Regions from separate parts of the Microbacterium sp. NPDC078428 genome, predicted to be linked through region 2. Evidence: riboswitches for the same ligand, from Rfam matches in the RefSeq annotation. Region 2 holds a riboswitch; each other region holds the start of a gene.
What was found. A riboswitch is a leader RNA that binds a small molecule or an ion and turns the genes downstream of it on or off. The one in region 2 is predicted to bind thiamine pyrophosphate.
Positions count from the first base shown of each region.

Region 1: another riboswitch for thiamine pyrophosphate. It lies ahead of thiM (hydroxyethylthiazole kinase); the one in region 2 lies ahead of thiM (hydroxyethylthiazole kinase).
Region 3: another riboswitch for thiamine pyrophosphate. It lies ahead of thiC (phosphomethylpyrimidine synthase ThiC); the one in region 2 lies ahead of thiM (hydroxyethylthiazole kinase).

Region 1 covers NZ_JBITUP010000001.1:303,324-312,965, reverse strand. Annotated here, with positions in the region: gene ACIGCK_RS01500 (bifunctional hydroxymethylpyrimidine kinase/phosphomethylpyrimidine kinase) at 1-1,391, opposite strand, end outside; gene thiE (thiamine phosphate synthase) at 1,388-2,041, opposite strand; gene thiM (hydroxyethylthiazole kinase) at 2,038-2,847, opposite strand; TPP riboswitch at 2,839-2,930, opposite strand; gene ACIGCK_RS01485 (carbonic anhydrase) at 2,979-3,560, opposite strand; gene ACIGCK_RS01480 (hypothetical protein) at 3,991-4,188, opposite strand; gene ACIGCK_RS01475 (helix-turn-helix domain-containing protein) at 4,415-4,939, opposite strand; gene ACIGCK_RS01470 (DUF3322 domain-containing protein) at 5,052-6,173, opposite strand; gene ACIGCK_RS01465 (ATP-binding protein) at 6,170-9,517, opposite strand; gene ACIGCK_RS01460 (DUF4194 domain-containing protein) at 9,520-9,642, opposite strand, start outside.
Region 2 covers NZ_JBITUP010000006.1:210,389-220,030, forward strand. Annotated here, with positions in the region: gene ACIGCK_RS12425 (ABC transporter ATP-binding protein) at 1-113, opposite strand, end outside; gene ACIGCK_RS12430 (ABC transporter permease) at 103-882, opposite strand; gene ACIGCK_RS12435 (ABC transporter substrate-binding protein) at 885-1,928, opposite strand; gene thiE (thiamine phosphate synthase) at 1,969-2,622, opposite strand; gene thiM (hydroxyethylthiazole kinase) at 2,619-3,443, opposite strand; TPP riboswitch at 3,532-3,627, opposite strand; TPP riboswitch at 4,064-4,162, shown strand; gene ACIGCK_RS12450 (NUDIX hydrolase) at 4,153-4,596, shown strand; gene ACIGCK_RS12455 (HEAT repeat domain-containing protein) at 4,619-5,329, shown strand; gene ACIGCK_RS12460 (hypothetical protein) at 5,448-6,077, shown strand; gene ACIGCK_RS12465 (hypothetical protein) at 6,074-6,469, shown strand; gene ACIGCK_RS12470 (hypothetical protein) at 6,466-6,819, shown strand; gene ACIGCK_RS12475 (helicase) at 6,968-9,642, opposite strand, start outside.
Region 3 covers NZ_JBITUP010000003.1:87,875-97,516, forward strand. Annotated here, with positions in the region: gene ACIGCK_RS06810 (thiazole synthase) at 1-751, shown strand, start outside; gene moeB (molybdopterin-synthase adenylyltransferase MoeB) at 748-1,926, shown strand; gene thiC (phosphomethylpyrimidine synthase ThiC) at 2,110-3,849, opposite strand; TPP riboswitch at 3,845-3,953, opposite strand; gene ACIGCK_RS06825 (sensor histidine kinase) at 4,052-5,173, opposite strand; gene ACIGCK_RS06830 (response regulator) at 5,170-5,832, opposite strand; gene ACIGCK_RS06835 (hypothetical protein) at 6,009-7,700, shown strand; gene ACIGCK_RS06840 (hypothetical protein) at 7,768-9,120, shown strand; gene ACIGCK_RS06845 (hypothetical protein) at 9,166-9,642, shown strand, end outside.

The sequences.
Region 1 (9,642 bases), on a different contig from region 2:
CCCGCCGCGGCTCGCGTGACGATGTCGATCGCGCGGCGGGTCGAGGCCTCGAAGGCATCGTCGGCGTAGGTGTCGAGCCAGGACCGGTACGGATGCTCGGCATGAGAGAGCGGATGCAGCCGGGCGCCGACGTCCTGGTAGAGCCAGAAGCACGGCAGCAGCGCGGCGATCAGCACCGCGTAGTCCCCTCGGCCGGCGCACGCGAGCAGATGGTTCAGATAGGCCGTCGTGGTCTCGCTGGGCCGAACGTCCTCGAGTGTGCCGGGCGCGAGCTGGCTCTCGTGCAGTTGCAGCTCTGCCGCGATCGCCGACTGCGCCGCTCCGGCCCAGAACGCCTGCTCTTCGGGTGTCGGGGCGAGACGGCTGGCTTCGGCGAGCGCTCGGGAGTAGTCGCGCAGGTAGAGTGCGTCCTGCCCCAGGTACCAGAGGAACGCCTGCCGGTCGAGGGTGCCCTCCCCCAGGCCCCGGACGAACGGCAGCTCGTCGATGCGTCGCCGGATCTCGCGGGTGCACTCCCACCATTCGGCCTCGACCTCGGCCGGTGTGGGGTCGGTGGTGACGCCGCCGCGTTCCCAGAGCCCGGCGAAGTGGCTGACCGGACCGTGTCCGGCGCCGACCTCCAGCTCGGCGCCGTGACGGATGCTCTCGGCGAGCCACCGCTTGGACTCCCGGAGGGCTCCGCTCCAGTCCCGCGAGCGCGCGAAACGGGTGGCCAGGGCGGAGGACAGCGAGCATCCCGTGCCGTGCGTGTTCGTCGTGTCGATGCGGATGCCGGGGAATTCGACGACCTCGACCGTGCCGCCGCTCGCGTCGACGAGCGCGTCGGGCAGTGCTGCTCCGGCGAGGTGCCCGCCCTTCGCGAGGACGCGCACGCCGTATCGCGCGGAGACGCGGCTCGCCTGAGCCACGACCGCCGCCCAGTCCGTCGCGGCGGGCTCGTCGGCGAGGATGGCCAGTTCGGGGACGTTCGGAGTGAGCAGATCGGCGCGGGAGACCAGGGAGCGCAGCGTGTGCTCGGCCTCCTCGTCGAGGAGGCGGTCGCCGCTGGTGGCGACCATCACCGGGTCGATCACGACGACCGGCGGGAGAGCGCGATCGAGCCAATCCCCCACGGTCTGGATGACCTCCGCGTTGGCGAGCATCCCGATCTTGACCGCGTCGATCGTCACGTCGTCCGAGACGGCGTCCAGCTGCTCGGCGAGGAACGCCACCGGCGGCACGTGCACGGAGCGGACGCCGAGCGTGTTCTGGGCGACGAGGGCGGTGACGACCGCCATGCCGTACCCGCCGTTGGCGGCGATGCTCTTCAGATCCGCCTGGATGCCGGCGCCGCCGGTCGGGTCGGTTCCCGCGATGCTCAGCACCCGCGGCATCTGCCGGGGCGCCGTCACGATGCCGCTCCCCAGGCCGCGCGCAGCTCGCGGGCTGCGGTCGCGGGATCGGGGGCGGAGCAGATCGCCGAGACGACGGCGGCTCCGGCGGCGCCCGCCGACCGCATCTCGGGCAGATCCGCCCTCGTGACCCCGCCGATGCCGACCGCGGGCAGGGGGCTCGCCGCGACGAGCCGGGCGAATCGGCCCAGGCCGAGGGGTTCGGGCGCATCCTTCTTCGTCGTCGTCGCGTGCACGGCGCCGATGCCGACGTAGTCGACCCGGGCGGCCCCCGCCGCGGCGAGACGGAGCTGCTCCGGCGTGGACGCGCTCAGGCCGAGCACGGCATCCGCGCCGATCAGCTCCCGCACCGCCCCTACGGGGAGGTCGGACTGGCCGACGTGCACGCCCTCGACACGGGCCCCGCCGGCACGGGCGGCGAGGAACACGTCCACCCGGTCGTTGACCAGCAGCGCGACCCCCGCGGGGAGAGCATCGGAGATCCGCAGCACGGTGTCCAGGAACACCCGGGCGGAAGCGTCCTTGTCCCGCACCTGGACCGCCGTCACACCGCCCTCCGCGGCCGCGCGCACCAGCTCGACGAGATCGTGGCCGGCCGCCGCGGCGAGGCGCGAGTCGGTCACGAGATAGAGCGACAGGTCGATGCTCACGTCAACGCCGCCCTGCTGCGCAGCGCGGCGCCGTCGACCGTGGCGAGAGCGTCGAGGAACGCCGCCTGGAAGCTCCCCGGCCCCGCGGCGCGTGCGGCGGCGAGCTCCGCGGCGACCGTGTACACGGTGATCGCGGCGACGGTGGTCGCGAACCGGTCGTCGTCGACCGCAGCGAACGCCGCCATCACCGCGCCCAGCGCACACCCACCGCCGGTGATCTTCGTCAGCAGCGCGTCGCCGTTGGCGATCCGCACGAGGTCGCGCCCGTCGGTGACGACGTCCACCGGCCCGGAGATCGCGACCACTCCCCCGGTGCGCTCCGCCAGCGACCGCGCCGACGACACAGCGGCATCCACCCCGTCGGAGGCGTCCACACCGCGCCCGCCCGCGCCGGAGCCGGTCACGGCGATGATCTCGGAGGCGTTCCCGCGCACCACGGTCGGGCGCAGATCTCGCAGCGTGTGGCCGAGCGGCGTGCGCACCGGCAGCGAGCCGACCGCGACCGGGTCGAGCACCCACGGCGTACCGGCCGCATTGGCGGCGGTGACCGCCTCGAGCATCGCCTCCCGCTGCTCGAGCGTCGGCGTGCCGAGATTGACGAGGAGTCCGGAGGCGACTCCCGCGAACGGGCCCGCCTCCCCCCGGATGTCGACCATCGCCGCCGACGCGCCGAGCGCGAGGAGGGCGTTGGCTGTGACGTTGACCACCACGCTGTTGGTGATGCACTGCACGAGCGGCACGTGTGCGCGCACCCCGTCCAGGGCAGAGCAGGTGAAATCGAGCAGGTCTTCTGGCGTGCGCGTCATGCGCGACATCCCTTCGCTAGTACGAACTAGATCAGGTTCGACGGGTGTGATCTCAGCCCCGCGGGGCACCCCGTGTCACGTGGTTACCTCTCACGCTACCCGCAATCCGCGACAGGGCGGGAGTGCCGAGCTCACGCCGTGGCGCGCCCTGCGGCGGTCGCGTCGGGCACTTCGATGAGGCGTCCGGTCTTGACGTCGTAGAGGTAGCCGTAGACCGCGATACGCGCAGGGACCAAGGGGTGCGCCTTGATGCGCGTGACGTCCTCGGCCACGCTGGCCGCCTGATCCGAGATCGTCAGCCAGTCGATGTACTTCGCCTCGGACGAGCCCGGTCCCTCGCCGACGTCGTAGAACCCCTTCTCACCGAGCGCAGCCGTCTCGAGGCTGCTGGCCAGAAGCCCGCGCATGACCTCGTCGGTGAAGAACTCCATGCCGCAGTCGGTGTGATGGATGACGAACCACTCGCGCGTGCCGAGGAGCTTGTACGAGATCACGAGCGATCGGATCGCGTCGTCGGAAGCACGCCCCCCGGCGTTGCGGATGACGTGCGCGTCGCCCTCGCTGAGGCCGGCGAACTTCGCAGGGTCGAGCCTCGCGTCCATGCACGTCAGGATTGCGAAACCCCGCGCAGGCGGCAGGGCGAGCTCGCCTTTGTCTCCGAAAGCGTCGGCGTAGCGGCCGTTCGCTTCGAGCACTTCAGACAGCACGGTCATGGCAACTCCTCGGGATAGACGACCCGCGGCGGGCGCGCGCGGTGTTGTCAGGCTAGATCCGTGCGCGAGAGGGGCAACAGTGTGACAGCAAGTGACGACGCGCTCCCACGCGACACCACGATCGAAGAGTCCGCGCCCGAACGCTCCCGCCGTGGACCGGCGGCAGCGCCGCAGAAGAAGGCCCCAGAGCTGGACAAGAACGGCGGAGACAATGGCGGAGACGAATGGCGGAGACGGAGGTGAGCCGGAGGGATGTGAAATCGCGCCGACGGCAACCGAGACGGGTCGAAACCGCATGATTCCGCGGGTTCTGACGTGGCGGACGTGCTCCTCGATCAGGTGAGCCGGGTTCGATTCGTGGCAGAAACGTGGCGGGTATTCGGCGCGAGATCAGGTGGCTGCACCGCCCTTCTGTCGCGCGATCTGGAGACTACGCGGATGCAGCTTCGACCATCATCTCGACGGCCTCGATCATGCCGTATCGATCTCGCAAGGTGTCGAGAATCTCCTCGACGGTGAGCGCTGCACCGTAGCGGCCGGAACGAATCGCGATCTCCTGCACCGCGGCGAGCGCATGCCTTGGGTTGAGCGCGACAGTGTTCTTCGCGAAATCCCTGGCGCTGAGCACCTGAATGCCCGGCGAATCTTGCCTGGAGGGAAGTCCTTCAGGTTCTCGGCGACGATCGCTCCGGCTCCCGCGATGACGGCCGCGGCGACCACATGCTCGTCGTCCGGATCGGGAAGCCCGAACGTGCCCTCGAGCGGCTCCCAGCCTTCGGCCTCCGCGTCGGCGAACTCGCACCGCATCGCGGCGAGTCGCCGTGAACACGCCCCCATCCTGTCAGCCTGCGAGGTCAGAGTCGGGCAGCCCGCCTCGCTGCCACTGCCTTCCTCGCCGCTTTCAGGTCCTCGAGCGTATGGTCGATGTTGTCTTCGTCGACACCGTCACGCGTGGCGGCGAGCACGTCGTACTGACGCTCCCGCCGGCGCTCCCGATAGTCAAGCAGATCCGCGAGGAGTACGCGTCGGTGCGTTCCCGCCTTCTCGAACGGGATCTCGCCCTCGTCGAGGAGCTTCACGATGGTCGGGCGGCTCACGTTCAGGAGATCCGCTGCCTGCTGGGTGGTGAGCCGTGTTGTCTGGGGTACAACTGACACGGCCAGCCCGCTCTGCATTGCGTCCACGATCTTGCGGAGTGCGAGGTAGACCTCTTCCGGAAGCTCGACCTGGTCGCCTGGACGCGCCCCGGCGAGGAAGTACCTTGGTTCGGGAAGAGCCCGGCCGGCGGCCTCATGGGCGGCGAAGAAGTCAAGCACCGGGGCAAGCTCGACTCCCCTGCTGGGAAGGTACGTCTCTTCAACAACTGCAGCGCGAGACACAGAAATCACCCCAATACACGTAAACGCAGGAGATTGCGTTTGTTGCGATTACGGTACCACGCGTCACCAACAGGTCGATAGGCGCGTGCTGGGGCAACGATCAGATGCGTCGTCAACACACCCCGAGCCGCGCGAGCGCGAAGCTCCACGGAATGCGCTCCTGCTCGAGGCGTATGTTGCCCTCCGCGCTCATCGCCTGGAGAGTCGCGCGCTCATCAGGCGTGAGCAGCTCGAACACGCCGACGTTGGGAGCGGGATCGATCCCCCACAGATCACGGTGATCGAACAGAGTATCCATATCCATCAATGCCGACGTTGCGTCCACTCCCTTGGATCGAAGTCGGTTGAGTATGGCGAATCCGTGCGAATCGAGATCGCCCCAGTAGGTGACCGTCTGCGCCCACGGGAGGCGGGCGACGAGATCGACGCGGTGACCGCCACCGTGCACTGCTACAGCTCGGGGCACATCGGGCATCGCGAGCAGGGTGGCGAGGTTCTCGAATACGAACACGCGCTCGAGTCGGATCGTGCTCGCCGCAAGGTCGTCGACGGGCGCCGACAGATCGGTGAGCCCCTGGAACGAGAGCGACGGATCGAGAGCACGGATCCGTATGAGCGGTGACGGCTCGCGAAGACCCAGTCCGGGCGCTCCGGTTCCCGCCCGATGCAACGCTTCCACGAGTCCGCGGCGAGATTCGATCCATTTGGTGTGAATGCCGCGGATCGGCAGTTCTCGCACCAGGCGGCCCGATTCCGGATTCTCGCGCAACCAGGCCAGCACATGGACGAGCCTGTGGAAATCGGCGCCATCGAGATCGGCGATCGCGCGGCCATGGGCGCGGAGCACGCCGCTGGCATCAGAGCCTGCCAGGCCCCGCAACTCGTCAAGTCGCGCCACCAGAAGTCGCCAAGCATCCGCCTCGCCCGCCGCTCGAGCGATCGAATCCGTACCGCGCAGCACCGCGCGAATGGGGACTTCCTGCGACCCGATGCGTGACCAATGGCGGACGACCCACTCGAGCTCGATACCCGAGTCCTCGCTCACACCGCGCCAGGCGTCGACCCACCGTCGAACCAGATTGAGATCGTTCAGCGCCTCCCGCTCCGTTGGCGGGCGCAGCGGAACGTCGAGCACGACATCGGTCTGCTGCTCGGCGGCCCAGGTGCGTGCATCGCGGTCGAAGAGTTTCTTCGCTCGCGCGTGCAGGTCAGACGGTGTGACAAGCGTGGTCACGCGCGCGACTCCGCGTGCGGCGGGGTGGCGACCTCAGCCTCATCGACCGAGAACACCACGTTCGCCAGCCGTGAGGCGTCGCGGTCGGGGTTCGATACCGACGTGATCGCGCCCACGTACGGCTCGAGCGTCTGCAGCAGCTTCTGCGGTGTCGCGAGGACCATGTGGAATCCGAACTCGCGGAACACCTCCATCGCGTTGCGCGTGTATCGGCTGTCCGCCTTGTCGAACGCCTCATCGAGCACGATCGACCCGAACCTCGGAACCTCGTCCTCTTCTTCAGTCAGCTGGTACCGCAGCGCTGCCGCGAGGCAGAAGATGACGAGCTTCTGCCGCTGACCACCCGACAAGCCCTCTGCGGAGTCATACACCCGCACAACCCGGCCGGCGACGTCCTTCTCCCGCGCGAGGAAGCTCACGTGAAGCCTCGTGTCGAGCACCCGGTTGCGCCAGTCGATGTCGACGCGGTCCTTGGATCCGAGTCGACCGATTACGCGCTGCAGCACGGCGAATCGTTGCTCGGCACCGGCGGCCGACTCGTCGGCCCAGTTGCCTTCAACGATGCGGCGGAGGTCGGTGAGGAACTCGTCGACCTCCTGGGCCCGCGTCGTCTTCACATCGATCTCGAGGAAGCGGTCCGCTCCCTCGAACGGGGACCGTCCCAGGGATGCGTTGACGGGGAGGATTCGCTCACGGATGAGACCCGGGGCGTCGCGGAGATCGCTGAGCAAGTGTGCGACGACGTCCTGCGATCGTTCCCGCAACAGCTTGCGGAACTCGGACTCCTTCTCGGGCAGGCCGCGGGCGATGATGCCTTCGCGCAGTTCCCGGTAGCCGTAGCGGTCACGGATGTCAGCAGTCAACTCTGCAGATGCAGCGGGCCACCCGAGCCGAAACTCGGCGGCGCGCCCGGCGAAGCTGGCCTCAGCATCCGCTGCGCGGCCGGCCGCGGCGTCCTTCTCCTTCGAGAGTGCCGACTGCACCTTTCGCGCGACTTCGTCCACCGTCTCCAGGCTCACGGAGCGTCGCTCGGCTCGGAACCGGCCTTCGAGGGCGTCGGCGATCCGCTCCTCGACCGGTGCATATGGGGTGGCCTCGAGTTCGGCGACCTGCGCCGCGATGCTCTCGACGTGATTGCGGGCGACAGCGTGGGCTCCGAGCGACCGTGCGTGTTTCTCGTTCGCCTCGTCCAGTCGCCGGGTCGCTCGCTCCGCGGCCCCCTGTGCTTCGCGGAGCGTCCCCGACTCGCTGGTGAGCACCCGGAGATCGTCGCGCTGGGCCGCGGTCACCGCCATCGCGGATGCGAGGTCCACTTGGTCCCAGCTGAACGTCGATACGCGTGTGAAGACGTCGCGCCGACTGACAGCGTCCTGACGAAACGAGTCGGCCTCGGCGTCGCGGGCGGATGCTTCCTCCATCGCCGCCATCGCTTCCCGACGACGCTCAAGCAATGCCTCGAGCCGCGCGTGGGTGTCGCCGCCCAGCACCCATCGAGTGGCATCACCGATCTCGTGACGGTCGTCCTTCTCATACCTGCGTGAGTTGCGCTTTACCAGGCCACCGATCGTGACGCCACGCTCGACGTCATCAAGCTCGTCGGGGTGCGAAACGCAGGCGTAGTCGAACTCGGAGGCGATGCGCTTGCGGACGTAGGACGCGAAGGGCCCATCGCTCACCGCGAGGCGATGAACGAGTGAGCGGGCATCCTTGGGGCGACGCGGTTCATCGACGGCGTGCGGGACCGCTTCGACGACGAGCCGGACACCGAGTGTTCGCGAGTCGGCTGCCCGACGTGCGGCGACGAGATGTTCGTCCCGCACGAGGAGCGTCGACGCAAACGGAGCGAGCACTCGCTCTGCCGCGCCGCGCCAAGCGGAGTGCTGCTCGGCGACCGAGATCAGCTCGCCGGCAAAGGGGAATGTCGATGCCGGCACACCGACAGCGTCCGCGAGGAATCGTCGTGCGCTCAGAAGCTTCTCGTCGAGGTTGCTCCGGTGGTCTCTCAGCGCCTGAATCTGCCTGGTGACTTCGTCCAGCGCCTTACGCGCCTGACTCGCGGCGTCACGCACCTCATACGACACAGCGGGTATGTCGCGCGCAACCTCGGTGACGGCCGCGGCAAGGAGCTCCGCAAACTGCTCGGGGTCTTCGGGCATGGGTGCGCCGATGCGCATCAGCTCTGCGGTCAGCTGAGCTAGATACTGCCTAGTGATGTCCTCGGAACGCTGCGCACTGTCGATTCGCTCCTGCAGAAGCTCTACGCGCGCGCCGCCCTCGTCCCGGACCCGCGCCTTCGCGGTTTCCAGCGCCTCGCCTGCCAACCGCTGCTCCCGCACGGCGTCGCTCAGCTCGCTCTCGGCGCGCGCCAGCACGGCGCGCGCAGGGCCTGCGGCATCCTTCGCGAGCCGAAGCTTGAGTCCCGCAGTGAAGGGCTCGACGGCGTCGTGCAGATCAGAGATCGCCGCCATCTCGGCTCCGGCCAGGTCGAACAAGGTGATCGCCTCGTCGACCTTGCGGAGCGCATCAGCCTGCTTCCTCAGGTCGACCACGTGCTTGTGCGCGGCATCGAGCTCCGTGAACTGCTCAACGGCGGTCTCGGCCCGCGCGAAGGTTCCCGGCTGGTCGAGCATGAACCCGCGAAACAGCGCGTCGAGGGTGCCGAGGTTCTTCGCTGATTGTGTCTTGTGGAGAAGCTGAAGCGTCGCATCTCCACGGAAGCCGAACTGACGGATGACGCGCTCATGAAAGCGTCCGTGTCTCCCGCCGGTGGTGATCAACGCGTCGGGGAAGGCCTTCGACATGCGGCGCGCGTCGATTCCGCCTTCGACGTGCGGCTTCACGTCGAGAAGCTTCACGTAACCGCGGGTGAAGATCCGCGCGTCCTTCAACGCGCTCGGTTCGGTGCGCGTGCCGGGTGCGTGGAACACCCGCAGCAGGACGACCGGTTCGTCGCGGAGATTCTCGTAGCGCAGCAGGACACCGCTCCAGGTTGCCTTCGAGCGCAGGTACGTCGTGGTGGCCCGATCGGCGGTCTCGTCTGCTTCCTTGCTCCATGCCCCACGCACGTAGCTCATCAGCGTCCGATCGCTCTGCCGGGAAGCGCCGTCCTGAGCTGCCGCGTTGAGGCGTAGCCACTTGTCGGGGGTGATGACTGCGGCAATCGCGTCGAGGAGCGACGACTTGCCTGATCCCGATGCGCCGGTGAAAAGGTGACCGGCACGCGCGAGGTCCACGGCGACGTGGCCAGCGAACGTACCCCAGTTGACGAGTTCGATCTGGGCGAGGCGCCACTGGCCGGGCCTGGTCGGATCGACTTCCGGCTCGTCGGTGGGAAAGCTCAGCATCGTCATTCTGTCTCGTCCTCGGCATCCGTCGACGGGGCAACGGATTCTCCTCCGCCCTCTCGGGCGATCCGGTGGTACTCCGATGTGATCGCGCGGATCTGGTCGGCGTCGACGAGCAGTCGGAG
Region 2 (9,642 bases):
GGCGACACCTGGAGCGAGACATCGTCGAGCACACGACGGGTCTGACCGCGTCGCAGTTGGAACTCCCGGGTGATCCCATCGAGTTCGAGGCGGGGCGCGGCTTCAGCGCTCATTCGCCGCCCTCCTTTCCTTCAGATGCCACGGGATGACGAGCCGTTCGATGACGTAGGTGGAAAGGTAGAGGGTGATGCTGACGAGCGCGGTGACGGCGACTGCGGCGAGCACGAGATCGGTGCGGAACGCGTTCTTCTGCACGCTCATGTAAATCCCGAGCCCCTCTTTCGCGCCGACGTACTCGGCGAAGATCGCCCCAATCACCGCGTAGGTGATCCCGATTCTGAGCGAGGTGAAGAACAACGGCAGCGCCGAGGGGAGCCGCACGAGCAGGAACTCGCGGAGCCTCCCCGCCCCCATACTGCGTAGCAGCGCGGAGGCCTCCCGATCCGTGCGGGCAAAACCCTCGACGAGACCGATCGCGATCGGGAAGAACGTGACAAGGGCGACCACGAGAATCTTCGGCAGCAGCCCGAACCCGAACCAGATGATCATGAGCGGCGCGATCGCGATGACAGGGATGGTCTGCGAGGCGACCAGCAGCGGGATGAGGCCCCGACGCATGAACGGCGAGAAATCGATGGCGATCGCGATCACCCACGCGCACACCAGAGAGACGCCGAAACCGACCGCCGTCACACCGAGCGTCGCCGCGGCGTGATCCACGATGGCCGCGCGGTGCTCCCACCCCGACTCCGCGACACGGGACGGGGCGGGCAGCACCTGCGGGCGCACCCCGGTCAGGCGCACGGCCGCCTCCCACACCGCGACAAGCACGGCGAGGAAGACAACCGGCACCCACAGATTCGCCCAGGAGCGCGCCCGCATGATCAGTCCTGCAGGTACTCGTTCGTGAAGAACTCCGACCAGTCCGGCTGCTCGGTCAGCGGTGTCCCGTCGCGGTCGGTGAGCAGACCGGTATCGAAGAGGAACTCACCGAGCTCGCTCCAGTGCTCCTGGGTCTGCAAGCCGAAGTCACCGTTCTCATCGAGCATGTAGCCTTCGGAGAGCATCTGCTGACCCTCGACCAGCAGGTCGAGCTCGGTGAGCAGACCGGAGTTCTCCTCCTGCAGTATCTCAGCCGTCGCCTCCGGGTCGGCAATCGAGTCCTCGTAACCTCGGGCCAGCGCCTGCACGAAGTCGCGCGCCACGTCGGGGTTCTCCTCGAGCCAGGCACCGTTGCCGACGACGATCACCTGATAGGCGTCCGGGAACCCGTAGTCGGTGTAGGCGAAGGTCTTCAGATCGATCCCGCGCTGCTCTGCCTCGACGCCCTCCACCGCGACGAACGGAACGGTGAAGTCGACATCCCCCGAGTAGAGCGCCTCATAGGCCGACGTGCCGAGCACGACAGTCTCGAAGTCGCCCTCACCGCCCGCGGCCTGCACGACGCCCTGCATGGTGATGGTTTCGGCGGGGTTGTCGAACCCTCCGAAGACGAGACCGTCGAGGTCTGCGGGGCTAGTGATGTCGTTGCGGTCACCGAGCACAGCCACCTCGGTCGCCCACGTCTGCTGCACGGCGAGCACCGATGTGAGGTCGGCGCCGGAGGCGATCGACAAGGAGGAGGTGTCCTGGAAGCTGATACCGAACTCCGCCTGACCAGCGTCGACGAGCACCTCGGGGTTGCTGTTGTTGAACGGCAGGATCTCGACATCGATGCCGGCGTCTTCGAAGTACCCCTCGTGCAGGGCCACGTACAGGCCGGTGTGGTTCACGTTCGGGGTCCAGTCCAGTGCGAAACGCACGGTCGTGCGCTGATCATCGGCCGGGGCATCGTTGTCGGTGCCGGCGCAGCCGGTGAGGACGACGGTGGTGAGTGCAATTGCGCTGGCTGCTGTCAAAGCGCGTCGGAATCTGGGTGAAATGGTCACGGTTCTCCTTGTTCTGTTCAGGGAATGAGGTTTGTGAGGTTCAGGGGGCGGTTCGTGCTCGGCTCCAGGCCCGCACGAAGCGGCGCGCGGTCGCCTTGGGGTCGTCGGCGGCGCAGATCGCGGAGACGATGGCAACCCCTGCGGCGCCGTCGTCGCGCAGCCGGGTGATATCGTCCAGGCCGATGCCTCCGATCGCGACCGAGGGCACCGGTGCCGCGGCCGCTAGGCGCTGAAAACCGTCGAACCCGAGTGCCGGTGGGTGGTCCGGCTTGGTGGCCGTGGGGCGGATCACGCCGATGCCGAGGTAGTCCACGGTGCCGTCGGGTAGACGTGCTACCGCTGCGAGGTGCTCGTCGCTGTTCGCTGTCAGGCCGATCACGGCGTCGGGGCCGAGCTCGGCGCGGGCCGATAGCACGGCGGGGTCACCCTGCCCGAGATGCACCCCGTCGAGCGGGATCCCGCGTTCTCTGGCCGCTGCCGCGACATCGAGCCGGTCGTTGACCAGCAGCAGCGCGCGGCCTTGGATCGTTTCTGCCAGACGTTCGAGCTCACGCAGATGTGCACTGAAGCCGGCATGCTTGTCGCGCAGCTGCACCGCGGCCACCCCGCCATCGACGGCTGCCCGTACCGTCTCCACCACGCCCCGTGCACCGCAGATCGCACGATCGGTCACCAGGTAGATGCCGAGGTTCATGCCTCGCCGCCCGGCGCCGTCTCGGCGCGCACTTGCTCGGACGCGCTCACCTCCGCCGCACTGATCGCGTGCAATGCGTCGAGCAGACCGGCAGCGAACGACCCGGGTCCTGCCGTCTCTGCAGCGGCACGCTCAGCGGCGATCCCGTACACCACATGCGCAGCAGCCACCGCCTCGACCGGTGAGAACTCACCACGGATGGCAGCGAATGCCGCGATCAGCGCACCCAGCACGCACCCGCCGCCGGTGATCTTCGTCAGCAGAGGGTCACCGTTCGAAACCCGGAGCGTGCGGTCGCCGTCGGTGATCAGATCCACCGGTCCGGACACCGCGACGACTGTGCGCAGGTCTCTCGCCAGCCGCAACGCGATCGGTGCGGCCGCCTCGGTCTCATCCGTAGCCTCGACGCCCTTGCCACCCGATCCGGCCCCTGCGAGCGCGAGGATCTCGGAGGCGTTGCCCCGGATCGCGAACGGAGCCCGTGCGGCGAGCTTCTCGGCCAGAGCTGTGCGGATGGGCAGCGACCCGATCGCGACCGGATCGAGCACCCACGGCGTGCCCGCATCGTTCGCCGCGGCGACCGCTTCCTCGGACGCTGCGCGCTGCTCCGGGATCGGCGTTCCCAGATTTACCAACAGGCCGCCGGTGAGACGGGCGAACGGTCCGGCCTCGCCAACGATGTCGACCATCGCCGGTGCCGCGCCGATGGCCAGCAGGGTGTTCGCGGTGAAGTTCGTGACCACCGAGTTGGTGATGCACTGCACCAGCGGGGTCTGCGCCCTCAGCTCACCGAGCAGAACCGCGGAGGATGAGACAGACATGAGCTCTCGCTTTTTTCCACGGCGAAAGAAAGTCGAGCATCATGACGGCACGCCGAAAGCGGACACCTGGATCGGTATCTCGAACGCGCTGAAGTCATCCGGACATTCCCTTCGCCAGTACGAACTGGATCAGGTTCGACGGGTGTGATCTCAGCCGCTGGGTGCGGCACCCCGTGTCACTGCCCACTAGCCTAACGCATTCGGTCACAACTGGGAGCACTCCCGTGGAACGCTAGGGCCGCCGATGGTCAGGAGCACGGCAGATCCTGGCGAGGGCTGTCGACGGTGATTCGCCGACACTGAACCAGATCGGTGCAGCCCACGGCGCCAGGGACCATATAGAAAGATCGGATACCAACACGGGCAGCCGGCCACGGCCCTATCCTGGTACGAAACTATGCGGTCGGCAGGAGCACGGAGACGCTGAGGACTACCAGCCTCTGTGGGACCCCGGGTGAGATTGGCCGGCGGCATCGGTGCCCTCCACTCTTGCTGCACGGAATCCGCACCTCCGCCAGTACACCGAAAAAGCGGCGAGAGTGAACGCAAGACCTCGGATAAACGTTCCCTCGCAAAGAGCCACTGACCGATGAGCAGCACAAATCCTCGGTAGACGGGTGTGACGTGACACGGGGTGCTGCACGGGATCTGCGGCTGAGATCACACTCGTCGAACCTGCTCTAGTTCGAACTATCGAAGGAATGTCCAAGTGAGTGCTTCCACTTCTCCGCCCCGCCCGATTGTCGCGACGATCGCAGCAGTCATCCGTGACGGCCAGGTGCTGCTGGTGCGTCGCGCGAACCCGCCAGATGTCGGGCGGTGGGGCTTCCCTGGCGGGAAGATCGAAACCGCCGAAACGATTCAGCAAGCCGCCCTACGCGAGTTGCATGAGGAAACCGGCGTGCACGGTGAAGCACGCGAGGTGTTCACCGCTGTCGATGCCTTCCATCACGACGACTCCGGCACCCTCCTCCAGCACTTCGTCCTCGTCGCGGTGCGGTGCGACTGGCGAACCGGGGTACCCGTGGCAGCTGATGACGCGCTGGAAGCACGCTGGTTTTCAATCGAAGAACTCGAACACGGAGACCTTGCACTCAGTCTTGATGTGCGCGAAGTTGCCGAGACTGCTTTCCGGCTCGCGCAAAGCTCTTGAACTATCTCAATACGCTTGAATGATGCCGAACGACGGAAAGAGGACGCAGCTACTTTTGCGACCCTACGGGGTGCAGACGTACCTGCAGCCGCGATACCCCGAACTGGTCGAGGACTACCGTACGACCGTCGAGGCTTTCAACACCGTGGTGCGCAACGAAGCGCTTGACGCAGAGAGCCTGGCTCTCCTGCTCACCCATGCACAGCATCGCAGCAGCATCGTCCGGGGCGAGAGCGCAGACCTGCTCGGCCGGCTCGCTGATGTGTTCGCGTCTGCGCGGGAGGCCATCACCTCGATGCTGGCCGCACGCGCCGTCACCGTCCGCGCGTCCGCGATGACGGCCCTGGCGAGGCATCAGCTGTCGCCGCTCCATGCTGTGCTGCTGCCGCGCGCCCTGAACGACCGCAGCCACCGGATACGCGCCACGGCTGCGCAGAACGTGTGCGGGCGCGGCCTCGTCGACCTTCTGCCGGCGCTCGAACGAGCCACCCAGGCGGAGTCGCACGAGCAGACACGCGAGTTCATGACGACGCAGCTCGCACTTGCCACCCACGGCTACATCGTCACTCCCAGCGACGACGGCACCAGTGTGTGGGTCACCTGCCGCGCAGGTTCGGGCACCACCTCGTCGAGCTTCGAGGCGGGGGAGGACTGGGAAACACGCGGTCAAGCATTTCTCTCACGGAACGCGCAGGCCGCCGACACCCGGATCCCGGAGTCGTTCCCCGACTGACGGTGGGGCTTGAGCGTGGGCGCGAAACGATCGGTGGCCTCGCCCTTGCGTGCCATCGGCCTGAGTGGGGCGGGTTCTCTAGAATGGTCGGCATGGATGTGGCGAGGTCTGACGGCTGATGAGTCCGACGATCGTCTATGGGGGCGGCTGGATCACCGGCGTCGAGCCCGCACCTCCCCGCACGTCGATCACCGCGTCGCTCGTCGCGATCCGTGAGTCGCCGTGGCAGACGCGATATGAACTCGAATCGGGAGAGTTGCGGTGCGGGCCTTCAGGGTCGCCGCCCGCGCAGCTGATCGCTCTGGACGGTGAGACACGCATTCCACTCAGCCCGCAACTCGTCGAGTTCTACTCGTACGCCCGATCCTGGCGGCACAGCGTGCTGCTGAACAACGTGATCGATCCCGACGACTACCTCGACCATCTCACCGACCCCCGACTCGATCTCCCCGGCATTCTGCGGTACGAGTTCGATGCGCCGGCGGTGCTCGTGGATGCACACGGCACAGGTCTCGACCCGTCACGGTGCGCCCTGTTCTGGCTCGACACGCTCTCGGGCGCCGTCTACAACCGCGCCTACTTCGTCTTCGATCCGCCCACGCACTCCCGCACGAGCGGAGCCACCGCGGGAGAACCAGAGGTGTGGGGGTTCGAGAACGAGCACTTCCACGCCCCCGACCTGCGCTCCTACCTCGCCGGCCTCGTCGCCGACCTCACCGACACGACGACAGGGGAAGATCCCCAGTGAATGCTCTCTCGTCTCCGCAGCTCCAGGTGCTCATCGACGGCACGACAGCACCCGCACGCGTGCTGGTCGAGTTGAAAGACTTTTCGGCTCGGGGGCTCGCTGAGCTGCGGGGCTTGATCGCTTCGGGGGCTCCGGTGCTCGATGTCGAGATGTTCACCAACGATTGGTTCGACGCTGGTGCGGCGCGCATGCTCGATCTGCTCTCGGGCTGGGAGGCCCAGGGCGTCGGCTACGTCCTCCGTGAGACGTTCACCGAACCCGACGGTGGTGGGGGCAGGGGTGGCGCGTCGCGGATCACCCTGGATGAGCTGCGCAGCATCGTCAGTTCTGGTCAGGAGGAACGAGCGCGCCTGGAAGCGCTCGACGATCTCAGATACGGAGACGCCCCGTGAACGCGCATGAGAACGCGTCAGAGAACGTTGCGGCAGCATCATCTCGTCCGTTGCGTGTGACGATGTACGGGGTCGCAGGGCTGCTGCTGCTCGGTGCCTGCGCGGTGCTGCTCATCGCACCGGAAGGCGCGACCGTGGAAATACCGACCCGCAGATACGGGCGCGGGCAGAGCGAGGTCGGACTGTGGGTTCTGTGCCTTCCCTTCGCGTTGGCGGTGCTTGCAGCCTGGTACGCCACCGTCAAGCTTCCGCGTGCGCGACTGGGGAAGCGACGCATCTGGTGGACCATTCTGCTGGTCACAGGCCCGGCCGTGCTCTTCGCGATCGTCGCCTACGGCGCTCTTACCTGAGCAGCCCCGCGAACCGGACTCCCAAGACAGGCGTACCGCCTGGATGGGGAAAGGACGCATTCTGCGTGACGATATCGCCGCGATCATCACGCACGATGGTGCCGAACATGCGCAGATGCCGGGCCCGTATCGCCCCGTCAGGGTCTGATCACAGCGACGGCGTGGGAGGTTCGGTGCTCGGCGCCCTCGATGCTTCTCGCAGCAGTGATGTCACCGTGACGTTCGCCGAGGCGGGTGGCGTGTGAGGTGTGGCGGGAGGGCCGAAGGAGGGCTGGAAGTCCCGAACTGCCTGTTTGGTGAGCACGCGGGGTGACTCGCTTCCGCTCTGCGCAGCTTGAGGAGGGTCGGGCTGGGGGGTGTCCGCGTCCGCTTCCGGGGTCTCGCTCTGTGCTTCGGCACTCAGCTCAACGAGTTCGGCTTCGACTCGGTCGAGTCGCGCTTTCGCGGCCTCGAGTGCGGCCGTGTGCTTGAAGGGCTGATCGATGCGCTGCTCGGCTTCGTCGAGCACTTCCCGCTCTTGACGGATCTCCTCATAGAGGCCTTCGATGATGCTGGGGAGCTGCGAGACCCGGTTCTCGAGTCGTTGCACGAGTCCGACGGTGGCGGAGAGGACTTGGTCGCGGGGCAGGGAGAAGCTGGTGCGGGGGAGCTGTTCGAGCGTGAACTGCACTTGCACGTGCCCGAGTGATGAAACGGCGCGGGCATTAACCTGGAACCCGGAGATGCTGCCGAGCGTTCCGAGGCTCCGTTCAGCGTAGTTCGACAGATACTGCAGGTTGTGCTCGCGCGCCCAGTACGCGATCGCTTCTGCCGCGTCAACGCGCGATGTGTGGGTGCGGTCTTTCACGGTCATGCGGAATCGGTCGCCGCTGGTGTCTTGGACGCCGGGGAGCGCACGTTCGAGTTCCGAAGCGTCGCTTTCGGCGCTGATCATGAGCTCCTTACTGCGAGAGCGGGTGTGGAGCAGCATCGACTGGTTCCGGGAGTGGGCGCGTTCGAGGCGTTGCAGCTTCGTGTAGTCATTCTGCGCGATCGACTTCTCCAGCATGAGCGGGTTTCCCGACGCGATCGCTTTCGCCTCAGCGGCAGAGAGTGCTGCGGAGTCGATCTCCTCGATCTCGCGCACGTCGAGACTGCCGCGCATGATCTGCCCGATGAATCGTGCTTTGCGTTCGATGCCCTGCCACATGTACGAGTCGAAGGAGCCCTCGGTGACGATCCGGGTGATGAGCACCTCAGCGTTCTGATTGCCCTGCCGGATCACTCGCCCTTCGCGTTGCGCGATATCGCTCGGCCGCCAGGGGCAGTCGAGGTGATGCAGGGCGACCGCCCTCGCCTGTACGTTGGTGCCGACGCCCATCTTCTCGGTGGAGCCAACGAGCACCGCGATATGCCCGGAGCGGGCGGCCGCGAACAGACGAGCCTTATCGGTGTCGCTCTTCGCTTCGTGCATGAACCGGACCGCCCCATCAGGCAGCCCCCGCACACCGAGCTGGGCGCGGAGTTCGTCGTACACGTTCCAGCGGTCCTTGTTCGGGGTTCCGAGGTCGCAGAACACCAGCTGCAGCCCGCCTTGAACCGGGGAGGTCTCACCGGAGGCGGGGTCGAGGAACTCCCGGCCGCGGTGCTGCTCCCAGACGCGGTGGATCATGTCGGCGGCGACATCGACCTTGGACGGCCCGGAGGGGGTATCGGGGATGACGAGGCGCACATCGAGGGCGGCTTTGCGGCCGTCGGTGGAGACCTTGAGCATGTTGTCCTCATCCGGGCGCACCTGCTTGTGCTGGATGCGTTCGGCGCGTTCGGCGATGTCGTCGATGTACGCCTGCAGCTCCCGGGTGGGGGCGAGCACCACCGTGTCGGCGGCGCGCTTCCCGTCGGCGCGGGCCTGAATGTCCGGCACGGGCAGTTGGAGGTCTTCGGCGGTCTTCACGTCCGCGAACACCGACCACAGGCGCAGCATCTCCGGCACGTTCTGGAAACGGGCGAACCGGGTCTTGAGCCGGAACGAGGAGCCGGTGGGAGACATCTCCATTTCGGTGACGGTTTCCCCGAACGTCGCCGCCCAGGCATCGAAGTGTCCGAGGCCCGCTTCCTCCAGCAGGTCAGGGCGCAGGTAGCGCTGCATCACATACGCTTCGGTCACACTGTTCGCGATCGGGGTCGCCGTCGCCCCGGTCACAACCCGGTCGCGGCCGCGCCCCCGGAGCGATTCGAGCTTCAAGTGTAGGTCGCTGGCACGCTCGGAACCATCGATCGCGGCATCACGGATGTTCGACTCGGTGGCGAGGTTCTTGTACATGTGCATCTCGTCGACGACGACATAGTCCACCCCGGTCGCCTCGAACGTGATCCCGGGATCACGGGCTCGATCTACGAGCCCCTTGAGCTTGTTCTCGGCCTGCAAGAGCCGCTTCTGGATGCGCTTCACGCTCATCCGATCCTCACCCTTCGCCGAGTCGTAGGCGGCCTTCAGGGTGATGACCTGTTGCTCGATGTAGTCGCGTTCGGTGGCGGGGTCGACGCGGATGCGCGCGAACGCGCCCTGGGTGAGGATGATGCCGTCCCAGTCGCTCGCGGCCGCCCTCGCGACGAACAAGCGGCGCCGGTCGGCGGTGAGATCCTGACTGGACGCGGCGAGCACTCTGGCCCGCGGGTAGATCTGCAACCATTCGCGGGAGAACTGCTCGAGCATGTGATTCGGGACGACCAGCATGGGCTTCTGGATGAGCCCCATACGCCGCATCTCCATGACGCCGGCGACCATCTCTGCGGTCTTCCCTGCTCCGACTTCGTGGAACAGGCCGCAGGCGGGCTCGGCGA
Region 3 (9,642 bases), on a different contig from region 2:
CGACGGCGTCGCTCTCGGCTCTCGACTGATCATGGGGACCGGCGGCGCACCCAGCCACGCCGGTGTCGGTGAGGCGCTGCGGGCCTCGGGCACGGAACTCACCACCGTCTCGATGCGCCGGCACGAGCCGTCGACGACCGGCTCCCTCTTCCAGCTGCTGCGCGACGAGGGCATCCGCCTGCTTCCCAACACGGCAGGATGCCTCACCGCACGGGAGGCGGTGCTCACCGCAGAACTGGCTCGCGAGGCGCTGTCGACCAACTGGATCAAGCTCGAGGTGATCGCGGACGAGGACACCCTCCTTCCCGACGGAGCCGAGCTCGCCCAGGCCACCGAGGCGCTCGTCGCACGGGGCTTCGTCGTCTTCGCCTACACCAACGACGACCCGGCACTCGCCCTGCGGCTCGAAGAGCTCGGCGCCGCCGCGGTCATGCCCCTGGGTGCCCCGATCGGCACGGGACTCGGCATCCTCAACCCGCACAACATCTCCCTCATCGTCGAACGCGCGGGCGTTCCGATCGTGCTGGATGCGGGGATCGGCACCGCATCCGACGCAGCCCTCGCCATGGAGCTCGGCTGTGACGCCGTACTGCTGGCCACAGCGGTCACGCGCGCGCAGGATCCGGTCGGCATGGCGACGGCCTTCCGCCACGCCGTGATCGCCGGTCGACTCGCCCGCCTGTCGGGCCGGATCCCGCGGCGCACCGCTGCCCAAGCCTCCTCGGCCATGGAAGGACGGCCCGACCTATGAGACCGACGCCGGATGGCGCCTCGCTGCCGCCGCTCGTCGCGCCGGCTCCGGGGTTGGAGCCCGAGGAGATCGACCGATACTCCCGCCACATCCTGCTCCCCGAGATCGGGGTCGCGGGGCAGCGGCGATTGAAGAACGCGCGTGTGCTGGTGATCGGCGGCGGCGGGCTCGGATCCCCGATCCTCCTCTACCTCGCCGCCGCCGGGGTCGGCACTCTGGGGATCGTGGACGACGACGTCGTGGAGGCGAGCAACCTCCAGCGTCAGATCGTCCACGGCGTCGATGACATCGGCCGCCTCAAGATCGACTCCGCACGCGACGCCGTCACCGCGGTCAACCCGCGGGTGACGGTGCGCACCCATCCGCTGCGACTGTCGAGGGAGTCCGCCACGGGACTGTTCGAGGAATACGACGTCGTCGTCGACGGGACGGACAACTTCGCTACCCGCTACCTCGTCTCGGATGCCGCGACGGTGACCGGGAAGCCGTGCGTGTGGGGGTCGATCCTTCGATTTCAGTGCCAGGTCAGTGTGTTCTGGAGCACTCACGGCCCGACGTACCGCGACCTCTACCCGGACGCACCTCCCCGCGAGTCCGCCCCCTCGTGCGGCGAAGCAGGCGTGTTCGGTGTTCTCTGCGGCGTGGCAGGCTCGCTGATGGCCGCCGAGGCGATCAAGCTCATCACCGGCACGGGGCGAACCCTGCTCGGGCGACTCGCCACCTTCGACCTCGCGGACGCCACGTGGCGGGAGTTCATGGTCGTACCCGGCCCCGACCCCGACCCCGACCGCGGTGCGGGAGCGGTAACCGGCGACCGGTTTCCGGGGGACTCGTGCAGTGATCAGGATCCGGGGAACGCACTCATCGACGTCGAAACGCTGAGCAATGCGCTGGGAGAGCGCTCGTCGGGTGGGGCGCCGTTCGAACTTCTCGACGTCCGAGAGGCCGACGAATACTCCCGAGAACACATCTCGGGCGCCCGCTCCGCGCCGCTCAGTCGGCTGAGAGCCGACGGGCCCGGCTTCGTCGCGCTTTCCGACGATCGTCCGATCATCGTCTACTGCAAGGCGGGACCGCGTGCGCGTGCCGCCGCGGCACTTCTCCTGGCCGCCGGGCACCCGGATGTGCGTGTCCTCGACGGGGGATTCGACCGATGGGCCCTCCAGTCGCACTGACGACCTCGACCTGAACGCCTCCCGGCGATGGGGATGTCGACCATCGCGGGGAGGCGCTGATGGCGAGGCGGGCGTTCGCGGTGACGTCGGTGACGACGGCGTTCGTCAGTCACTGCACAAGGGGATCTTCCGCGCGAGGGCACTCCAGCATCCCGCCGATGTACTCGGCGGAGACGCGGCCGGTCACGGCCGGTTCGCCTGCTCGCGCACGGAGGGCAGTTCCAGGTACACCGTGCCGCCCGAGTCACGGAAGGCCCCGGACTTCTCACGCATGCCGACGATCCGCTCCTGCTCGGACATGTCGCCGAACCGGTCGCGGATGTCCTGGGAGATGCGCATCGAGCAGAACTTGGGCCCGCACATCGAGCAGAAGTGCGCCGTCTTCGCCGGTTCCGCCGGCAGCGTCTCGTCGTGGAACTGCTCCGCCGTGACGGGGTCCAGGGCGAGGGCGAACTGATCCCGCCAGCGGAACTCGAAGCGCGCCTTCGACAGGGCGTCGTCGCGCTCGTTCGCGCCGGGGTGCCCCTTGGCGAGGTCTGCGGCGTGCGCCGCGATCTTGTACGTGATCACGCCCGTCTTGACATCGTCCTTGTTGGGCAGACCCAGGTGCTCCTTGGGCGTCACGTAGCAGAGCATCGCTGTGCCGTATCGGGCGATCTCGGTCGCCCCGATCGCCGACGTGATGTGGTCGTAGCCGGGCGCGACATCCGTCACCAGAGGCCCGAGGGTGTAGAACGGCGCACCGTCGCAGAGTTCCTGCTGCCGCTCCACGTTCTCCCGCACCAGGTGGAGTGGCACATGCCCCGGCCCCTCGACCATCACCTGAACGTCGTACGCCCACGCCCGCTTCGTCAGCTCGGCCAGAGTGTCGAGCTCGGCGAACTGAGCGGCGTCGTTCGCGTCGGCCGTCGACCCCGGCCGCAGTCCATCGCCGAGCGAGAAGGAGACGTCGTACTGAGCGAAGATCTCGCACAGTTCATCGAAGTGCGTGTACAGGAAGTTCTCCCGATGATGCGCCAAGCACCATCCGGCCATGATCGACCCGCCGCGCGAGACGATGCCGGTAACTCGATCAGCGGTGAGCGGCACGTAGCGCAGCAGCACGCCGGCGTGGATCGTCATGTAATCCACACCCTGCTCGCATTGCTCGATCACCGTGTCGCGGAAGATCTCCCACGTGAGCATGCTCGCGTCGCCGTCCACCTTCTCGAGGGCCTGGTAGATCGGCACGGTGCCGATGGGCACCGGCGAGTTGCGGATGATCCACTCCCGCGTGGTGTGTATGTCGTCGCCGGTGGACAGGTCCATGACCGTGTCGGCGCCCCACCGCGTCGCCCACTGGAGCTTGTCCACCTCTTCGGCGATCGAGCTGGTCACCGCGGAGTTGCCGATGTTCGCATTGATCTTCACCAGGAAGGCCTTCCCGATGATCATGGGCTCGGATTCGGGATGGTTGATGTTGTTCGGGATGATGGCCCGGCCCGCGGCGAGCTCAGAGCGCACCAGCTCCACATCGCAGTTCTCCCGCAGCGCGACGAAGCGCATCTCGGGGGTCACGATGCCGGCGCGGGCATAGTGCATCTGCGTGACCGTTCTCCCCGGCAGAGCGCGGCGGGGACGACGCTTCGCGCCCTGCCACTCCGCCGACGCGACCCCGCGGCGTAGCGCCGCCCGTCCGTCGTCGTGCAGATTGCGCTCTCGGCCGTCGTATGCCTCGGTGTCGCCGCGCGCCTCGATCCACGAGGTTCGCACGGGCTGCAGCCCCTGCAGCGGGTCGCTGCCGGGCCCGGCAGTGCGGTACACCGTCAGCGGCGGGTTGGGGACGGCGCCGGGGGAGTCCTCGAGCGCGATCATCGTGACGGGCACACGGATGCCGTGTTCCTCGTCATGCAGATAGGCGAGCGAGTGCGATGAATCGGTCATCAGAAGTCCTACTTCCTTCGCCGGCATTACCCGGACAGGTTCGAACGGTCGCGGGCCGCATCAGCCCGATCTCAGCCCCTGCAAGGGCTCCCGTGTGGATGACGACCACCTTATCCGACGGCGCGAACGATCGAGCGCGCCGTCGGCGGGCGGGAAGGAGCATGGCCGGATGACGGAGAGCGAACAGCCGCACGACGTCGAATCAGACGGTGAGCGTCGCGCGCAGGCGTGCCCCGCCAAGGTCACCGCCGGGTGACAGCGTGATCCGGCCCTCCGCCAACTGGAGGTACTGCCGAAGGCGCGCGAGTCCGGAGGATTCGAAGGCCGCCGGGGGCGCATCGCCGTTGTTGTCGACCGTCACCGTGACCTCTCGTCCCTCGGCCGAGAGCCGCACCGCGAGCTCGCTCGCTCCGCCGTGTTTGAGCGCGTTGGAGAGCGCCTCCTCGATGACGCGGATCACGAGGATGCGAGCGAAGATGTCGACATCGTCGGCATCCAGAACCGAGGCGGACGGCTCGACCCTAGAGCGCACGGCCACCGACGGCGGCACGCGTTCCAGGATCGTCGTGAGGGCCGCCCGCACGCCTCGTTCCAGATCCGCGGGGTAGAGCGCCGCGGACAGGGTGCGGATCTCTCCCTCACGCAAGCGGGCGAGGTCCTGCGTGATCGCGCCCACCTCGTCCGCCTCCCGCTCTCCGAGGCGTGGCACAACGGACCCGAGCCGGGCCTCGAGGACGATGAAGGCGCTCTGGACGCTGCCGTGGAGGGTGTGGGAGATCTCGCGGCGCACCCGCAGCTCCTCCTCCTGCAGGGCGCGCAGAAGATCGTTCACCCGTTCCTGCGAAGCGAAGCGCACGTTGTCGGCCTCGATCACCCGCCGCCACAGCCGCTGCTGGACGAGGCTTCCGACGATGACGACCGCGCTGACGATCGTCGTCGTGCCGATCTCGAGAAGCAGAGTCTGCCGGCTCGATGCGACGGTGATGTCGTATATGCCGAGGGAGGCCTGGAGCCCCGCGCGGAACACGCTCGACGCAAGGGCGATGCCGATCACGTGCACGGCGACGACGTAACCGCGTCGCCGTTCGGGGTGCAGGAACGCCGCGAGCACGACCATCGACCCCACCGAGATCAGATTGACGGCGCTGCGCGACACCAGTTCCCACGCGGGCGAGGCGGGTGCGTTCCTCATCACCTCCGACACCACCCCGAGCACGAGGGAGGACTGCATGCTCGTGTACAGCCCGAGAAGGGAGCCCATGATCGCGATGCTGATGAGCGTCACACGGGAGGCTGCCCGCTCCTCGGTCAGCGGGCGGCTCATGCGTGCGCACGGCGCGCGGTGTGCGCGAGGTAGCTGCGCACGGCGGTCACGCGGGGGTTGTGCGCCGTCGACGACTGGATGCCGAGGGCGTGATAGATGGCGTTGACGTGCGCATCCACCGAGCGTCGTGACAATCCCAGGCGCTCGGCGATGGCGTGGTTCGTCAGGCCCTCCGCCGCGAGGCCGAGCACCTCGAACTGCCGCGCGCTCAGCGCGTCGAGCGGGCCGTGGGGACGCGGGGCGCGTCCGCGGGTGACTGCGGGGTCCAGGACGGTGCGTCCGGCAGCGGTGTGCTGGATCGCCCGCACCAGGGCGTGCGCCGTCAGCGCGGAGGACTTCGACAGGTAGCTCCATCCCGCGGCCTCGTCGGCGTCGAGCTCGAGCAGCGCGTGCATGCTGTCGGAGGCGGACAGGATGACGATGCCGATGCCCGGGTTCTCGCGACGGAGGGCGCGTCCGACGCCGAGCCCGTCGCCGTCGGGCAGGTGCAGATCGAGCAGCGCGACGTCGACCTCGGAGGCACGCAGAGATCGCGCGGCATCCTGTGCGCCGGCGCACGCCGCGACCAGACGGATGCCTGTCGTCGACGACAGCAGCAGCCCGAGCATCTGCCGGTAGAGGGGCTGGTCTTCGACCACCGCGACACGAAGCGGGTGCATCCCGACCCTTCCTCTCGCGCGACCCCCTCGACCCGTCCCCGGATCGAGCGTAGCGGCCCGTCCCGCGGCAACGCATCTCCGGGACCTACCGCACTAGTACCTAGGGCGTGCGACATGCACGGGAGCGCATGGATACGCTCGGCCCGCCCTCTCCCTTCCCCACATCGAGGCTCCCCATGCTCCTGCGCCGAATCGTCGCCGCCCTGTCCGCCCTGACCCTCGCCGCGGCGGGGGTCCTCATCTCCGTCGTGCCCGCGCAGGCCGCCACGACGGAGACCTGGCTCCCGGCAGCCACCGCCCTCTACGACATCGAGATCGACGCCACGGGGTCGACCGCGTACCTCGTCGACCGCACGGCCAACACCGTCCTCTTCGTCGACCTCGAGACACGCAGCATCAGCAGGACGGTCGCGGTCAACTCGACCCCCATGCGTGCGGATCTCAGCACCGACGGGTCACGCCTGTACGTCGTCCACTACAACAGCGGCAGCCGCTCGACCACGAGCGTCATCAACACGGCGACGGGCGTCGTCGAGGCCACCGTCCGGGACACCCAGCTCGGCCAGGAGGTTCCGTACACCGTCACGGTGAACCCCGAGGGCACGCAGGCATGGGTCGGCAACTACGGCTCGCAGGTCGCGGGGTCGATCTCGGTGATCTCCACCGCCCAGAACGAGGTCATCCGCCATCTCGCCCTGGGCACCGCAGTGACCTCGATCTCGTTCAGCCGCGACGGTGCGTGGGCCTATGCCGCGGCGGGGCAGACGGGCAAGGTGCTCGTCATCTCCACGAGCACCTTCGCCGTGACGGAGATCGACCTGCCGCTGACGCGCTTCCTGGCGACGAGCCCCACCGCCGACCGGGTGTACATCGCCGCCGGCGCCACCATGCGGGTGCTCGACACCACGACGAACCAGCTCGACCCCGACGTGTCGATCCCGATCAAGACCTCCACCAGCGACATCGCCTTCACGCCCGACGGAACGATCGCGTACGTCGTCGGCAACAACAACACGGGCGCGATCGAGCCCATCGACACGCGCACCCACGCCGCCGCGGCGGGCATGACGCCCATCCCGATGATGTACGGCATGGGCATCGCGGTGGACCCGGCCGACCCGAGCCGGGTGTGGGGTGTGCGCGGCTTTGGGCTCCTGGGCGAGTATGTCTTCACCCGCCCTTTCACGAAGCCCGTCGTCGTCGCGACCGACGCGGGCGCGACGGTGCGGCCGGGCGATGTGCTGACGGCATCCATCACCGCCGACGCCGAGCCCGCGCCCACGTCGTACGCCTATCAGTGGAGCATCGGCGGTGAGGCCGTCGCCGATGCGAGATCCTCGACGTTCACGGTGCCCGATGCGGCGATCGGCGAGACGATCACCGTCACCGCCACCCCCACGCTCGAGGGGTACGGCTCCGAAACGGGCGCCGGCACCTCCGAGCCGACTCCGGCCGTCTCCGCCAAAGTGTTCTCCGCGGCCCCGAGGCCGACCATCACGGGTACGCCGACCGTCGAGGCGCAGCTCTCGGCTGTCGCCGGCGAGTGGGATGCGGCGGCGCAGCTGTCCTACCAGTGGCGCGCGGACGGGACCCCGATCGCCGGGGCGACCAGCGCGAGCATCGTCCTGACCGCGGAGCTCGTCGGCGCCGACATCACGGTCGACGTCACCGGCACGGCCTCCGGCTACGAGCCGATCACGCGCACCTCGGCGCCCGTCGGGCCGGTCGCGAGCGCGATCTTCAGCCGACCGGCCGAGGTGGGGATCGCCGGCGACGCGCGTGTGGGCGAGACGCTGACCGCGACCATCGCGAACGAGTCGTCCCCCCGCTGCAGCGAGCTACACGTACTGGTGGCTCGTGGGCGATGATCCCATCGAGGGAGCGACGAGCTCGACGCTGTCACTCACTGCGCCTTTCGAAGGCGTGCGGGTCCGGGTGGAGGCGACTCCCGTCCGGGCGGGTTACGACGGTGCGGCGGCCGTGGCGTCCGCCACGAGCGAGATCATCGCGAAGGGGCTCTTCCGAGCCGTCCCCGAGGTCATCGTCGGGGGAGAGCCGTCGGTGGGCGCCACCCTGACGGCGGCGATCTCCGGGCACGCCGACCCGGTCGCCGACTCCTACTCGTACCAGTGGCTGGCCGACGGCGAGGAGATTCCCGGCCAGACGGGCTCGGCATTCGACGTACCGTCGGATCTCGTGGGCTCAGACGTCACGGTGCGCGTCACCGCCGTTCGTGCCGGATACGACAGTGCGAGCGGCGTAGGCACGGCGAGCGCGGCCTCGCAGATCGCCCCCGGCCAGTACCGCACACTGCCCGTGGTGCGGATCACGGGCGAGGCGGCGGTGGGCGAGCGTCTCTCCGCCGAGGTGACCCAGGAAGCGACGCCTCTTCCGGCGAGCTACGCCTACCAGTGGTACGCCGACGGCGCGCCGATCGACGGAGCCGTCTCCGACTCCTACCGGCCGGTGTCGTCGCAGCTCGGCGCGGTGATGACGGTGTCGGTGCGCGCCCAGCTCGAGGGCTGGGATGCCGCGTCGGGCGAAGCGGTGTCGGACCCGACCGCCGAGGTCGTGCTCGGGACGTTCGCGACGACGGTGCAGGTGTCGGTCACGGGGCAGCCGCTCGTCGGCGAGACCCTGTCGGCCACGATCCTGCTGGGCCCCGCTCCGGGACCCGACTCGTACGAGTACCAGTGGCTCGCGGACGGTGAGAACCTCGCCGGTGCGACGGGTGCGTCTCTCACGCTCACCGATCAGCTCCTCGGCAAGAGGCTGTCGGTGCTGGTCACGCCGGTGCTGGCGGGGTACGATCCGCTGTCCGGTCGTGGTGAGGGTGCGGCGAGCGACGCTGTCGCGACCGTGTCCCTCACGCTGCAATCCGTCACGGCGGGGGAGCGCGTGGTCGTGACGGGCGGCGGACACGTGCCGGGCACCGTCTACACCGTGGAGCTCCACTCGACCCCGGTGCCGCTCGGTTCGGTGACGGCGGATGCCGCGGGCCGCATCTCCCAGAGCTTCGCGATCCCCGCCGACACGGCACCCGGTCCGCACCAGGTGAAGCTCTTCGACATCAACGGCGTCGAGCGTGCGTCGGTGTCGCTGACCGTGCGGGCTGCCCCGGCTGCGGCCATCGGCGACGGTGGCAACGGGTCGGCGGAGGCGCTGAGCGTCACCGGCAGCGAGCTGGACGCCGGGTGGGCGTTCTTGGGGCTCGCGCTGCTGGTGTCCGGCGCGGGGCTGATCCTGGTGCGGCAGCGTCGGGCGCAGCAGGAGTCCGCAGCGAAGTGACCCCATCCCGCCCGAGCGCCTGCACGGGCGGGAATAATGGGCGCGATGGATGACGGGGTTCGCAGCGAGCGCGAGGAGCTCGCCGAGCTGCGCGCCCGCGCCTACGGACCGGATGCCGACATCCTCGACGACCCGGCGGCGCAGGAGCGCCTCTCCCGCTTGGAGGCGACCCACCGCGCGGCCGACGCGGGGGTGGGCGGTGGCCGCGTCGACGCATCGACGCCCGCAGCCGACGCCGGCGCGGCATCCGCCCCGGAGAGCGGGCGATCGGGCGGCGAGCTCATCGTGGAGCCCCGGGACGACGCCGGTCCGACCGTCGAGGAGCCGGAGCCGGAGCCGGCGGCCCCGGCCCCGTCGAAGCGCGGGCTGATCGACCGGATCGGCGGGCGCGTCCTCGTCGCGGCGGTCGTGACGCTCGCGATCGTGGTGGTCGGCGGGGCGGTTCTGCCCTCGCTCACGGGGCTCGGTTCCACCGCCGTCCTCCGCCCGGCGGGCGAGCCGTCGGCCGCGGTGGTGGACCAG